Regions from separate parts of the Sphingomonas sp. FUKUSWIS1 genome, predicted to be linked through region 2. Evidence: riboswitches for the same ligand, from Rfam matches in the RefSeq annotation. Region 2 holds a riboswitch; the other holds the start of a gene.
What was found. Region 2 has a riboswitch for cobalamin ahead of sphsw_RS06390 (TonB-dependent receptor). Riboswitches for the same ligand answer to the same signal wherever they lie in the genome.

Region 1: another riboswitch for cobalamin. It lies ahead of sphsw_RS01445 (TonB-dependent receptor plug domain-containing protein); the one in region 2 lies ahead of sphsw_RS06390 (TonB-dependent receptor).

The regions. Positions count from the first base shown of each region.
Region 1 is NZ_JPJC01000014.1:7,765-16,708, forward strand. Features, by position in the region: gene sphsw_RS01445 (TonB-dependent receptor plug domain-containing protein) at 1-1,367, opposite strand, end outside; cobalamin riboswitch at 1,550-1,782, opposite strand; gene sphsw_RS01450 (HpcH/HpaI aldolase/citrate lyase family protein) at 1,841-2,665, opposite strand; gene sphsw_RS01455 (MaoC family dehydratase) at 2,662-3,114, opposite strand; gene sphsw_RS01460 (acetyl/propionyl/methylcrotonyl-CoA carboxylase subunit alpha) at 3,114-4,949, opposite strand; gene sphsw_RS01465 (nuclear transport factor 2 family protein) at 4,946-5,431, opposite strand; gene sphsw_RS01470 (carboxyl transferase domain-containing protein) at 5,436-7,037, opposite strand; gene sphsw_RS01475 (isovaleryl-CoA dehydrogenase) at 7,069-8,235, opposite strand; gene sphsw_RS01480 (Rieske (2Fe-2S) protein) at 8,304-8,735, opposite strand; gene hppD (4-hydroxyphenylpyruvate dioxygenase) at 8,752-8,944, opposite strand, start outside.
Region 2 is NZ_JPJC01000090.1:15,073-19,805, reverse strand. Features, by position in the region: partial or broken gene sphsw_RS06395 (catalase) at 1-1,288, opposite strand, end outside; cobalamin riboswitch at 1,509-1,747, shown strand; gene sphsw_RS06390 (TonB-dependent receptor) at 1,916-4,087, shown strand; partial or broken gene sphsw_RS19690 (hypothetical protein) at 4,215-4,733, shown strand, end outside.

The DNA.
Region 1 (8,944 bases), on a different contig from region 2:
GGATTGCCGATGTAACGACCGTCGGAATAGCCGAAGAGATCGAAGTAGCCGGGGTTCTTCACGCCGGTACCGTAGGCGCCGCGCACCCGCGTTCCGGTCGCAAAACGATAGCTCGCCTGCGCGCGGTAGGTGGTGGTGTCATCGAACCGGTTATTCTCGTCGCGCCGCACCGATCCGCCGATCGCGAGCGCATCGTCGACGACGACGTCATACTGGCCAACGATCCCGATATTGTCGGTATGCCGCCGTCCCGTAAAGACGAACTCCGAAGGAGCCGCGCTAAGCGTCTGAAATTCCTCACGCTCGACATCGACTGCGGCGGTCAGCCGATGCCGGATGCGATCGGTGCCGAACCGGAAGGCGCTTTCGAACGATCCCTTGTACCGCCGGCCCTTGTTGCCAAAGCTCAAGGCATCGTCGACCAGCGCCCGGCGTGTCGTATCGGCAAACTGGCCGCTGAGCGCATTCGTCCAGCGGCCATCCGCCAGCGCCAACTCGGCCCGGACGAGCCCGTAATATGCCTCGACCGTGCTGCGCGCGCCTGGCGTATCGACGATCGTGCCGAACTGCGGGCCGCTCAATGCCGTGTCGTTGCTGTCGGCATCGGTATAGCTGTAGCGCCCGACGCCCGTGACCTTCAGCGTGTCGGTGGGCGACCAGCTGAGCTTGCCCGTCGCGCCGACGCTCTTCGCGCCGATGTCGCGCGATCCGCCCCGTGCGGTCGGCGTGCCGTCGGTGAGATAGGTCGAACTCGACAGCGCGTAGTCGAGATTGCCCGCTACGCCCGCGACCCGCGCGCCGCCCGAAAATGTGCCGAACGATCCCCCTTCGGCCCGCAGTGATACACCCGGGGCCTCCGCGCCGCTGAGCGTGAGATACTGGACGACGCCGCCGATCGCATCGGACCCGTACAGCGCGGACTGCTGGCCGCGCAGCACCTCGACCCGTGCCGCCTCGTCGGCGATCAGCGTGCCGAAATCATATTCGCCCTGATAGGGATCGGACACTTCGATCCCGTCGATCAGCACGAGCAAGTGATTGCCCTCCGACCCACGGATCCGGACCTGCGTCGTCCCCCCGACCGCGCCGGTCCGGCTGACCGCCAGTCCAGGGACGTCGCGCAACACGTCGGACACGATCCGGGTCTGGCGCTGGTTGAGCGTAGCGGCGTCGAGCACCGTCACCGACGCCCCGAGCTGATCGGCGGGAACAGCGTCGCCTGATCGCGATGCGGTAACCACCAGCTCGGCGCCGCCCGCTGCCGCCTCGCCCGTCGCCGCAGTAACCGGATCGGGCTCGGCCGCGCCCGGCGATGCAAAGGCCGTGGCGGTCGCGAGCGCCGCAAGCGAAACGAAAACTCTGGTCATGAAACGATACTCCCGGCGTCGCGAGCGACCGGCCGGGGCCTGCCGTCCGATGCCACGGACAGCCGGCGCAACGCTTGGGGTGTACGCCGAACTGCACCCGCCACGCGCACCGAAGCGGCCCCCGCCGCATGGTTCGTCGCTCAGACGGAGTACCGTGCCGCGGCCATCCCCTGGACCATGGCAAGAGCGACCGAGCGCCGGCAGGTCTCCTGGCTCGCGGGTCGACGCCCGGTACGCGACCTTCCCGGGCCCTGCGCTTACGCTCAGGCCTAGTGGTCGTCCCCTCATAACGAAGGAACATGCGCACCGCGCTCACCGCTTACAGTTGCAGGGACAGCCGCGGCATGAGGAGGCTCGCCTCCCGCACCGCATTCCCTTTGAAGCCCCGAGGGGCACCGACGCGATCTGCGACCCCGGCCTTCACCGGTTTCGCGGGGCGACGGTAGCGCAGAAAATTCCTGCCGCCAATGGGCCTAGAGTCTCGCGAGGATCGCCCGCGCCTGGCGCAGGTGCGGCGCATCGATCATCCGTCCATCAAGCTGCAGCGCGCCGGCCTCGGGAGCCGCCGCAAACGCTGCGACGACGGCATGCGCACGTGCCACGCTCGCCGCATCCGGCGTGAACGCGGCGTTGATCGTGGCGACCTGCGACGGGTGGATCGCCATCATGCCGGTGAAGCCGTCGCGGCTGCCGCGCGCGGCATAGGCTGCCAGCCCGTCAATGTCCGCGATTGCTGGATAGACCGTTTCGATCGCCGCTACGTCCGCCGCATGCGCGCCGAACAGCAGCAGCGATCGTACGAGCTTATAGGGCTCGGTATAGGACCCGTCGTCCTCCCGACTGGTCGCCGCGCCGATCGCCGCGGGCAGGTCTTCGGCGCCCCAGGTCAGGCCGCATAACCGGCCGTTGACCCGCGCATATTCGCCCAGTGTGAAGATCGCGGCGGGCACTTCGGTCGCGATCGGCAGGATCGGCGGACAGTCATCGCCATAAGCCTCGACCAGCGCGAGGACGGTCGCGGGTCCGGTCGCCTTGGGCAGCATGATCGCATCGGCGCCCCTCGCCGCAGCGATATCGTCGTCCAGCCACCCCGAGTCGACGGGATTGATCCGGACCATCCGCACGACGTCGGTGTGGTCCTGCAACGCGGCCCGGACCGCCTCGCGGGCAACAGCCTTGCGGGAGAGCGAGACCGAATCCTCCAGATCGAGGATGATGGCATCGGCCCCGCTCGCTGCGGCCTTCGCAAAACGCTCGGGCCGGTCTGCGGGCACGAATAGCAGCGAGCGCAACCTCATGCCGACGTCCGCAGCAGCAGCGCCGAGCGAAGGCACTGACAGACGATCTCGTCACGCTGGTTGATCAATTGGTGCATGAATGTGACGATCCCGGCGTTCGGGCGCGACCGGCTGGGCTTGAGCTCGGCGACCTCGGTCTCGGCGCGCATCGTGTCGCCGATAAAGACGGGTTTTGGATGCACGAGCTTGTCGTAACCGAGATTGGCGACGAGCGTCCCGAGCGTCGTGTCCCCCACCGACAGGCCGACCATCAGCGCGAAGGTGAAGGTGCCGTTGACGAGGATCTGGCCGAATTCGCTCGCCTTCGCCGCCTCCGCGTCGAGGTGCAGCGGCTGCGGATTGTGCGTCATCGTCGAAAACAGGAGGTTGTCCGTCTCCGTGACGGTGCGGCGGATCTCATGGACGATCCGGTCGCCGACTACCCATCGGTCGAAATAGCGGCCGGCCATCAGTCATCCTTCTCGATACGCGCGAGCACCATGCCATCGCTCACCTGCCCGCCTTCGATCGCGGTCAGTTCGGCAACCGTCCCGTCGAACGGCGCGACGAGCGAATGCTCCATCTTCATCGCCTCCAGCGTCACGAGCTTCTGCCCCTTTGCGACACGGTCCCCGACAGCCACGTCGACCGCGATGATCCGTCCCGGCATCGGTGATAAGATCGCGCCATCCGCTGCCGCCCCCATCGCCGCGCCAGACGCACGCCAGGGCCGCAACTGCCAGGTCTGCCCGGCATCGGAAACGAGGGCGGCATCGACCGGTTCATGGACGCCGCGACCGTCGAGATCGATCGTCACCGCGTCGTCGTCGAGCAGGAACCGCGCGGCCTTCAAAGGGGCCGCGTTGAGACGAAAGCCCGCCATCGGCTCGGCGCGTACGAGCGTGCGCGCGGCCTCGATCAGCGCTTCCTCGCTGGGCTGCGCCGGGGGCATCAGCGCCGCACCTTCGCGGGCGATCAGCCCGGTATCGAGCGTTCCCGCGACAAATTCCGAATGGTCGAGCGCCTGGACGAGAAACCCCGCATTCGACCGGACCGGCCAGACGACCGCCTTGTCCAGCGCCTCCGCCAACGTCTCGCGCGCGGCTTCACGCGTGTCGCCCCAGGCAATCACCTTGGCAATCATCGGGTCATAATAGGGCGAGATGTCCGCCCCCTGTTCGACGCCCGTATCGACCCGCGCCGCATCACCCAGATCGAACGCCTCGAGCCGCCCGATCGACGGCAGGAAACCCTTGGCGGGATCCTCCGCATAGAGCCGCGCCTCGATCGCCCATCCGCGGATCGCAAGATCATGCTGCTGCAGCGGCAACGCCTCGCCGCTGGCAATCCGCAGCTGCCATTCGACCAGATCCTGTCCGGTGATTTCCTCGGTGACGGGATGCTCGACCTGCAACCGGGTGTTCATTTCCATGAACCAGATCCGATCGGCGCGCAGGCCTTCGCTCGCATCGGCGATGAACTCGATCGTACCCGCGCCAATATAGTTCACGGCCTGTGCCGCGCGCACCGCCGCCGCGCAGATCGCCGCGCGCGTCGCATCATCCATGCCGGGCGCCGGGGCCTCCTCGATCACCTTCTGATGCCGGCGCTGCAACGAACAGTCGCGTTCGAACAGATGGACAACGTTACCCTGACGGTCGCCGAACACCTGCACCTCGATATGCCGCGGCGAGAGGATATATTTCTCGATCAGCACGTCGGTATTGCCGAAGGATGCGGAAGCTTCGCGCTGGCACGACGCGAGCGCGTCGGCAAAGTCGGCGGACGCGTCGACGCGGCGCATACCCTTGCCGCCGCCGCCGGCGACGGCCTTGATCAGGACCGGGTAGCCGATGGCATCCGCCTCACGCTGGAGCCTATCAGGCGACTGGTCTTCCCCCAGATAGCCTGGCGTCACCGGGACCCCGGCCGCCATCATTCGCTGCTTCGCGGCATCCTTCAGCCCCATCGCGCGGATGCTGTCGGGATCGGGGCCAACCCACAGGATCCCTGCATCAAGCACGGCCTGCGCGAAGTCCGCATTCTCGGACAGGAACCCGTACCCCGGATGAATAGCCTCAGCGCCGGTGGCGAGCGCGGCGGCGATAATCTGCTCTCCGACCAGATAGCTCTCGCGCGCCGGGCTCGCACCGATATGCACCGCCTCGTCCGCGTGCCTGACATGCAGCGCGCCCGCATCGGCATCGGAATAGACCGCGATCGTGCGGATTCCCAACGCCCGAGCTGTGCGGATGATGCGGCAGGCGATCTCGCCACGATTGGCGATGAGCAGTGATTCGATCATTGCGCGGGGCATCCGGTGGTCCGCTTAGACCAAGTGATGTTGAGGATCTTCCACCGGCCCGCGTCGCGCACCATGTCGAAATGGTCGGTCCCGCAATGCGCGACCCGGCCGTCGATGGTGAAGACATAGGGCGACCATACCATCGCGATATCGCCATCGATATCCACGGCGGGATCCGTCAGGCGTTCCGCATATCGCTCCGGTCCGGGCTTCAGACGGGCGGCGAAGTCGGACCAGCCGGTCCGGCGGATGATGCGCGTGCCGTCGGCCATTTCTTCCACTGCCGTAGCACCCCCCTCGGGGCGTACCTGTGCGAGCAGTGCCTGGCCATCGCGGGTGGCCAACGCAGCGAACATCGCGTCGATCGGCACCATGACGCCAGCCTCCTCGGTCACCACGACTGGCGGCAAGCCGGTGCCCTTGACGATCGGCTGGACCGGTGTGACCTGACCCGCGGCCAGCAGAAACGATAGCAGGATCATCGGCTTACATCCTGAACACACCGAACGCGGGGCGTTCGGCGATAGGAGCGTTGAGCGTCGCGGCGAGCGCGAGGCCGAGAACGTCGCGGGTCTGCGCAGGATCGATGATCCCGTCGTCCCACAGCCGCGCGGTCGCGTACCAGGGATTCCCCTCGTCCTCATATTTCTGACGAACCGGCGCCTTGAACGCTTCCGCCTCCTCCGCCGTCCAGTCGTCCGCGTCGCGGTGAACGGTGGCGAGGACCGAGGCCGCCTGCTCGCCGCCCATCACGCTGATCCGGCTGTTCGGCCAGCTGAACAGGAAACGTGGCGAATAGGCGCGTCCGCACATGCCGTAATTGCCGGCGCCGAAACTGCCGCCGATCAGCACCGTGATCTTCGGCACGGTCGCGGTCGCGACTGCCGTCACGAGCTTTGCACCATGTTTGGCAATGCCTTCCGCCTCATACTTCCCGCCGACCATGAAACCCGAGATGTTCTGGAGGAACAACAGCGGTACCTTGCGCTGGCAGGCGAGCTCGATGAAATGCGCGCCCTTCTGTGCGCTTTCGCTGAACAGGACGCCGTTGTTGGCGAGGATCGCGACGGGGAGCCCGTGGATATGTGCGAACCCGCACACCAGCGAGGTACCATAAAGCGCCTTGAACGCATGGAATTCGCTGCCATCGACCAGCCGTGCGATCACCTCGTGCACGTCATAGGGTGCGCGCACATCGGACGGCACGACACCGTAAAGCCCCTCAGCGTCGTATTTCGGCGGGCGTGCCGGTTGCCGGTTCACCGTGACAGGGACCTGTGGCGGCAAAGTCGAGACGATGTCGCGAACGATCGTCAGCGCGTGGTCGTCCGATTCCGCGACATGATCGACGACGCCCGACCGTCGTCCATGCGTGTCCGCTCCACCGAGGTCCTCCGCGGAAATCACCTCGCCCGTCGCCGCCCTGACCAGCGGCGGCCCGGCAAGGAAGATCGTGCCCTGCCCGCGGACGATGATCGTCTCGTCGGACATTGCCGGGACATAGGCGCCGCCCGCGGTGCAGCTTCCCATCACGCAGGCAATCTGCGGAATCCCCAGCGCCGACATCTGCGCCTGGTTGTAGAAGATACGCCCGAAATGCTCGCGATCGGGAAACACTTCCGCCTGATGGGGCAAATTCGCCCCGCCACTATCAACGAGATAGATGCACGGCAGACGATTTTCCTGTGCGATTTCCTGCGCTCGCAGGTGTTTCTTGACGGTCAGCGGGAAATAGGTCCCCCCCTTCACCGTCGCATCGTTGCACAGGATCATGCATTGCCGCCCGGCAACGCGGCCGATCCCCGCGATCACTCCCGCGCCGGGGACCGCGTCGTCATACAGGCCGTTGGCGACGAGCTGACCAATCTCGAGGAACGGCGAACCCGGATCGAGCAAGCGCTCGACCCGGTCGCGCGGAAGCAGTTTGCCACGCGCAACGTGCCGGTCGCGCGAACGGGCGTCCCCGCCGAGCGCGACGCGCGCAACGTCGTCGCGCAGGCGCTGGGCGAGCGCGCGGTTGTGCGCCGCATTCGCCTGGAACGTTTCGGCGTCGACCGACAGCTTCGTATCGAGGACGGGCCCGCTCACCGTTCACCCCGCAGCGACCTGATCCGCACGCTCATTGCATCACCTTGGGTGCGGCACCGATCAGTTCGCGTCCGATCAGCATCCGGCGAATCTCGTTCGTTCCCGCGCCGATGTCGAGCAGCTTGGCGTCGCGCATGAAACGCTCGACCGGCCAGTCCTTGGTATAGCCAGCGCCACCCAGAGCCTGGATCGATTCCAGCGAGACCTTCACCGCGCTCTCGCTCGCCAGCAGGATCGCGCCCGCCGCGTCGAACCGCGTCGTCTTGCCCGCATCGCACGATCGCGCGACGGCATAGACATAGGCGCGCGCGGAACTCAACGCGACATACATGTCGGCGATCTTGGCCTGGATCAGCTGGAACTGCCCGATCGCGGTCCCGAACTGCCTGCGTTCACGGACAAAGGGGATGACCACGTCGAGACAGGCCTGCATGATGCCGAGCTGAATGCCCGCAAGCACCGCGCGTTCATAGTCGAGGCCCGACATCAGCACACCGACGCCGCCATTCTCCGGTCCCATCACCGCGTCGAACGGCACGTGGCAATCGGTGAAGACGAGCTCGGCGGTCGGGGAGCCCCGCATGCCCATCTTGTCGATTTTCTGCCCGATCGCGAAACCCGGCATGTCCTTCTCGATCAGGAAGGCGGTAATCCCCTTCGATCCCTCGCCCGTCTTCGCATAGACGACGAGCGTATCCGCATAGGCCGCGTTGGTGATCCAGAACTTGGTGCCGTTCAGGACATAGCCGCGCTCAGTCTTCACCGCCTTCAGCTTCATCGACACGACGTCGGATCCCGCCCCGGCTTCGGACATCGCGAGGCTTCCGACATGCTCGCCCGACACCAGCTTGGGCAGATATTTCGCCTTTTGCTCGGCATTGCCCCAGCGGCGGATCTGATTGACGCACAAGTTGGAATGCGCGCCATAGCTCAAGCCGATCGACGCCGATGCGCGCGATACTTCCTCGACCGCAACGACATGCTCGAGATAGCCGAGCCCGAGCCCGCCATACTCTTCCTCGACGGTGATGCCGTGAAGCCCCAGCTCGCCCATTGCCGGCCAGAGCTCGCGGGGAAACCAGTCGTCCGCATCGATCTTCGCAGCCAGCGGAGCGATCTTCTCCTTCGCAAAACGCTGCGTCGTGTCGCGGATCATGTCCGCGGCTTCGCCCAGCGCGAAGTCGAAATCTGGCGTCACGAAACTCTCCTTACCGTATTGTTCCCGTGGCTTGCCGGGCTGTTCTCTTTACCGTTCTCGCCCGATGCTCAGCGAGGGTCAGGGACCGCAGCCGTCGCGCCGAGCGTCGTGATCACGCCGTCTACGACCGTGATCGGCCAGACCGCAAGCGCTTGACCCACGCAGGGGCCGCCGACGCAGCGGCCATCGTCGATTCTGAACAGTGCGGAATGCCACCCACAGACGATCAAGTCGCCATTCGGGCTCAGATAGTCGTCGAGGGCGCGCGCCAGTGGCAGTCCGGCGTGCGGGCAGCGGTCGACATAGCCGACGACCCCGTCACCGCGCCGAACCGCAAAACCGTGGAACCGCCCCGCGCGCATCTGCACGACATAGCCTCTCGACTGGCCGGGTGCGATCGCCTCGATCGACCCGAGCGCGATACCGGCCGGCGTGGCGAACAGCCGCACCGGCGACGGCGCATCGCTCACGGCACTGTCGTCGCCCGGCTGGCCCTGCATGTCCGTCATGACGTCGTCACGCGTCGACCGTGATCACCCCACGCCGGATCTGGTCGAGTTCGATCGATTCGTACAGCGCCTGAAAGTTGCCGTTGCCGAACCCCTCATTGCCCTTGCGCTGGATGACCTCGAAAAAGATCGGCCCGAACAGCGGTTCGGTGAAGATCTGGAGCAGCAGCCCCTCTTCGCCGACATTGCCGTCGAGCAGG
Region 2 (4,733 bases):
CGACGCTCGCGAGCGGACGATTGACCGGCAACTGCATCGCATTGGCGCCGATGCGATAGCGCTGCGTGTCCGAATAGGAGAACAGCCGCCCCTGCAGCATCCGGTCCGGCGACGCCTCGATCCCCGGCACGAGGTTGGCAGGCGCGAACGCCGACTGCTCGGTATAGTCGAAGAAGTTGGTCGGCACCTTGTTGAGCGTCATCTCGCCGATCTTGCGGAACGGCACGCCCAGCCATTCCTTGGTGTCGTCGAACGGATTATAGTCGAGCTTGGCAAACGCCGATGCCGACATCGTCTGCACCATCAGGTCCCAGACGGGGAAATTGCCCTTGCCGATCTCGCCATAGAGATCGTCGGTCAGGTAGTTCCAGGTCGCGGTCGCCACCTGCGCGCCGTTCAGGTTGCGCACGCCCTGGCGGCTGATCCAGCGGAACTTGGCGAACATTGTTTCGCCCTTGGCATTGACCAGCTTGAAGGCATGGACGCCGTTGCCGTCCATCGTCCGGTAGGATGCCGGCGTACCGAGGTTCGAATAGACATGCGCGAGCATATTGGTCGCCTCGGGCGTCGCCGAGAAGAAGTCGAAGAAGCGATTGGGGTCCTGCTTGTTCGTCACAGGCGAGGGCTTGAGCGCGTGGATCATGTCCGGAAACTGGATCGCGTCACGGATGAAGAAGATCGGCAGGTTGTTGCCGACCAGATCCCAATTGCCCTGATCGGTATAGAATTTGGTCGCAAAGCCGCGCGGATCCCGCATGCCCTCTGGGCTGCCCGAGGGGTGGATCACGGTCGAGAAGCGGACGAACACCGGCGTCTGCTTGCCGGGCATGAACAGCGATGCGTCGGTGATGCTCGAAATGTCCGCGGTCGCGGTGAAGACGCCGTGGGCACCGGTTCCGCGGGCATGGACGACGCGCTCGGGCACGCGCTCCCGGTCGAAGCGTGCGAGCTTCTCGATCAGCGTCGTGTCCTCGAGCAGGACGGGGCCAAGGTCACCCGCCGCCTTCGAATGGCGGTTCTCGCCGATCGGCGCACCATTGTCGCGGGTCATCTGCGGTGCGGCGACACTGGCCGAATCACCCTTGGCTTCGACCGTGCCGGCCACACCGGCCTGCGCCAGCGCGGGCTTGCCGGCGCTGGACGGTGCCGCAGCGGTCGTCATGCGGGTTTCCGCCTGCGTCTCGGCCGGCGCCACCGTCTGCGCGGCAACCGGCTGAATCATGGCACCAGCCGATGTCGCAGCCAGCAGCATCGCCGTCACGGCCTGACGGCTCTTCACGTTCTTCATCTCGATCCCTTAATCCTGCATGCCATCAGCGTGGCATCCCCGCACAGAGCGTGCGGCACCGCCGCCTCCTGATCGAGGACGCGCATCGCGCCAAACGGAGCTTCTGGATCACAGCAATCGAGCAGGACGATCGAGCCGCCATCGTGCCGCTCGCCGGACGATTGCCGAACGATCCTGACCGGGATAGACCGGCGCCGCTGACCTGTTCGATCCGAGCAGGACGGCATGATCGCGTCGGTGCCCCGGAAGGGGCTTAATAGGGAACGCGGTGAGGGTGGTTCGCCACCTGAAGCCGAGGCTGTCCCTGCAACTGTAAGCGGCGAGCGCGATGCATTTCGCTTCTTCCTGCAAAGGAAGGGGCAGCCACTGGGCCAGACGTTGCGTCATGAGGGCCTGGGAAGGCCGTGTATCGTGTGGTGACCCGTGAGCCAGGAGACCTGCCGGCGTCTGGTCGCTCTTGCCTGGCCCAGGGGGTGGCCGCGGCACGGTACTCCGTCGAGCGACGACGTGTGCGGTGGGGACCGCACGGGCATGCGTGCCGGTCGCAATCGCGTCCGGCTGGCGCGGATGTCGGCCGTTCGCGGGAGGTCCCTGCCGGGTTCGCCAGACGCCCGGGGGATTACCGTAATGCCGTTCCTATTGTCTCGCCTCGCGCTCGCGGGGGCTATTCTGTCGCCTGTCTTCGCAGCACAAATCCACGCCCAGTCCGTGCCGGATCCCGATACCAAGGACATCCTGATCGTCGGACAGCATGCCCAGGACACGCTCACCACGCCGAATGCGACCGGCAGCCGCCTGGGCCTCACGCCGCTCGAGACCCCCGCGACGCTCTCGGTCATCGATGGCGCCACGATCCGCGCGCGTGGCGACCTGTCCGTGATCGACGCGACGAGCCGCGCACCGGGCATCAGCAACGCGGGCAATCCCGGTAATGGCGGCACCGCACTCGCCGCGCGGGGGTTCAGCGGTCAGGGCTCCGTGCTCCAGCTCATCGACGGCATCAGGCTGTTCCCGGCGGCCGGCACGATCACCTTTCCGACCGATCCGTGGATGGTCGAGCGGATCGACATCCTGAGCGGCCCGGCCTCCGTGCTCTACGGCCAGGGCGCACTGGGCGGCGCGGTGAATGTCCTGATGCGCAAACCCGATACGCAGCGGACGCACGTGGAGGGCGAGATCGGCTATGGCTCGCAGGACAGCTTCCATGTCGCGGCGGGCGCAGGGGGGCCGATCACCGAGCGCCTCTCCTACCGCATCGACGGCAGCTATCGCCGGTCCGACGGCTATGTCGATCGTGGCCAGTCGCGCAGCCATGCCGTCTCGGGCACGCTTCGCTGGGCACCGACCGACACGCTCGTCGTCACCGCGCGGGACGATTATGGCGACCAGAAGCCGATGCGCTATTTCGGCACGCCGCTGATCGAAGGACGGCTCGACGACCGCATCCGGGAGCGCAACTACAACACACGTGACGGCGTCATCCGCTACCGGGACAACCGTACCAGCCTGCAGCTCGACTGGACGCCGAGCGATGCGGTCACCGTCAGCAACCAGGCCTATCGCCTCACCTCCAAACGCTCCTGGCGCAATCTCGAAACCTATTGCTGGATCGCCGCGGACGGCGTCTGCGCCAACGGCAGCGGCAACACCGGCACTCCCGGCAGCATCCTGCGCACCGACATGACCGGCATCGTCCACGACCAGACGCAGTGGGGCGATCAGGGGAGCGTGACGTTCAGGACGGACGTCGCCGATGGCGTCGGCAACGACCTTGTCATGGGCTTCGACGTCAACCTCATCAAGCTGACCTACTCCCACAATTTCGGGTCTGATCCCCAGGTTTCGGAGGTCGATCCCTTCGCGTTCGATCCCGGTCTGATCGTCGACACGCAAGGCATCGCACCGCGCTACCGCACGCGCACGACCGAATATGCGGTCTTTGCCGAGGATCGGCTTAAGCTCGGCACGCACGTCTCGATCGTTGGCGGCGTGCGCTACGAGCGCGACACGATTCGCCGCTGGTCGATCGACTATCCGGGCGGCGCCGGTACCGAGACGTTCGTGCTCGACAAGCGGCTGCACAATCTGACCTGGCGGATCGGGAGCGTCTATCAGCCGATCCCGATGGTGTCGCTCTATGCGCAATATGCCACCGGCGTGGACCCGCTGGGGACGCTGACGACCTATTCGACCGGGCAGGTGCAGTTCAGCAACGCGGTCGGCGACCAGGTCGAGGTCGGCGCCAAGGCAGTGTTCCTCGACGGTCGCGGCAACGCCACCCTCGCCGCCTACCGCATCGTCAAGAAACGCCTGCTGGCGCAGCTGACCCCGACGAGCCCGGTCGAGCAGGTAGGCCAGCGATCGGCCAGGGGTATCGAGGCCGCGGTATCGCTCGATCTGCCTTACGGTGTCGGGATCGATGCGAACGGCAGCATACTCGACGCGACGTTCGACGACTTCGTCTCCGGCGACACGCGCTTTGACGGCAATACCCCGCCGGACGTGCCCGAGACGCTCGCCAATCTCTGGCTGCGCTGGAACGCAACGCGTGCGCTCCAGGCGCGCGCCGGGCTGCGCTACGTCGGGCGCCGCTATTCGGACAACGCCAACAGCTTTCGCGTCCCCAGCTACACCATGGTCGATGCAACGCTCTCCTATGCAGTGACGCCACGGCTCGCGGTCGACATCCACGGCTACAATTTATTCGACCGAAACTATGCGATCAGCACGTACAACAACCAGCAATGGGTGCTCGGCCGTCCCCGCGCGATCGACGTCTCGCTTCGCGTCGGCTTCTAGCGCGCCCCGCGGCCGGCAGCCCTTGGGACGGGCCGCCGGCGATGTCGCCCCCCGGGAAAACCCCGGATAGCCGGTCGCGCGCGCGCCCGCCTAAGCCGCATGGCCACCCCATGAGGAGACATTGCGCATGCCGTTTTACCGGGCTTCCGAGCTGTTTACCCTCCGTCCCGTGCCGCCCACGCTCGGCAAGCCGGCATGGATGAACCTGCGCGCCGTGCCGCGGGCACCCTGGGCGGGGGAGCCGGAGGCACTGCGCGGGCCCGGCATCTACGGCATGTTCCATGACGACCGGCTCGTCTATGTCGGCCTATATGCCGGCAAGGCCGAGCGGCCCTTTGGCGGATCGGTCCTCGAGCGCTGGGAGAAGCACGTCACCTATCAGACGCTGCGCTCGCCCTATGTCACCTTCGCCCGTCGGCATCTCAAGCATCTGCATGCGCTCGCCGCCGCAGAGCCCAACGGACCGATCGAGACGATCGTTGCGATGCTGGCACTGAACGGCGATGAAAGCCCGCTTCTCCAGCGCAAGGGCGGCAGCTGCACCTTCGCCAAGGCGCAGCTCGCAGCCGCACACTGGGATGTGTTCGGGCCGGGGAACGAGGCCACGATGCTCGATCACCTCGGCTTCACCTATCTCCAATTGCCG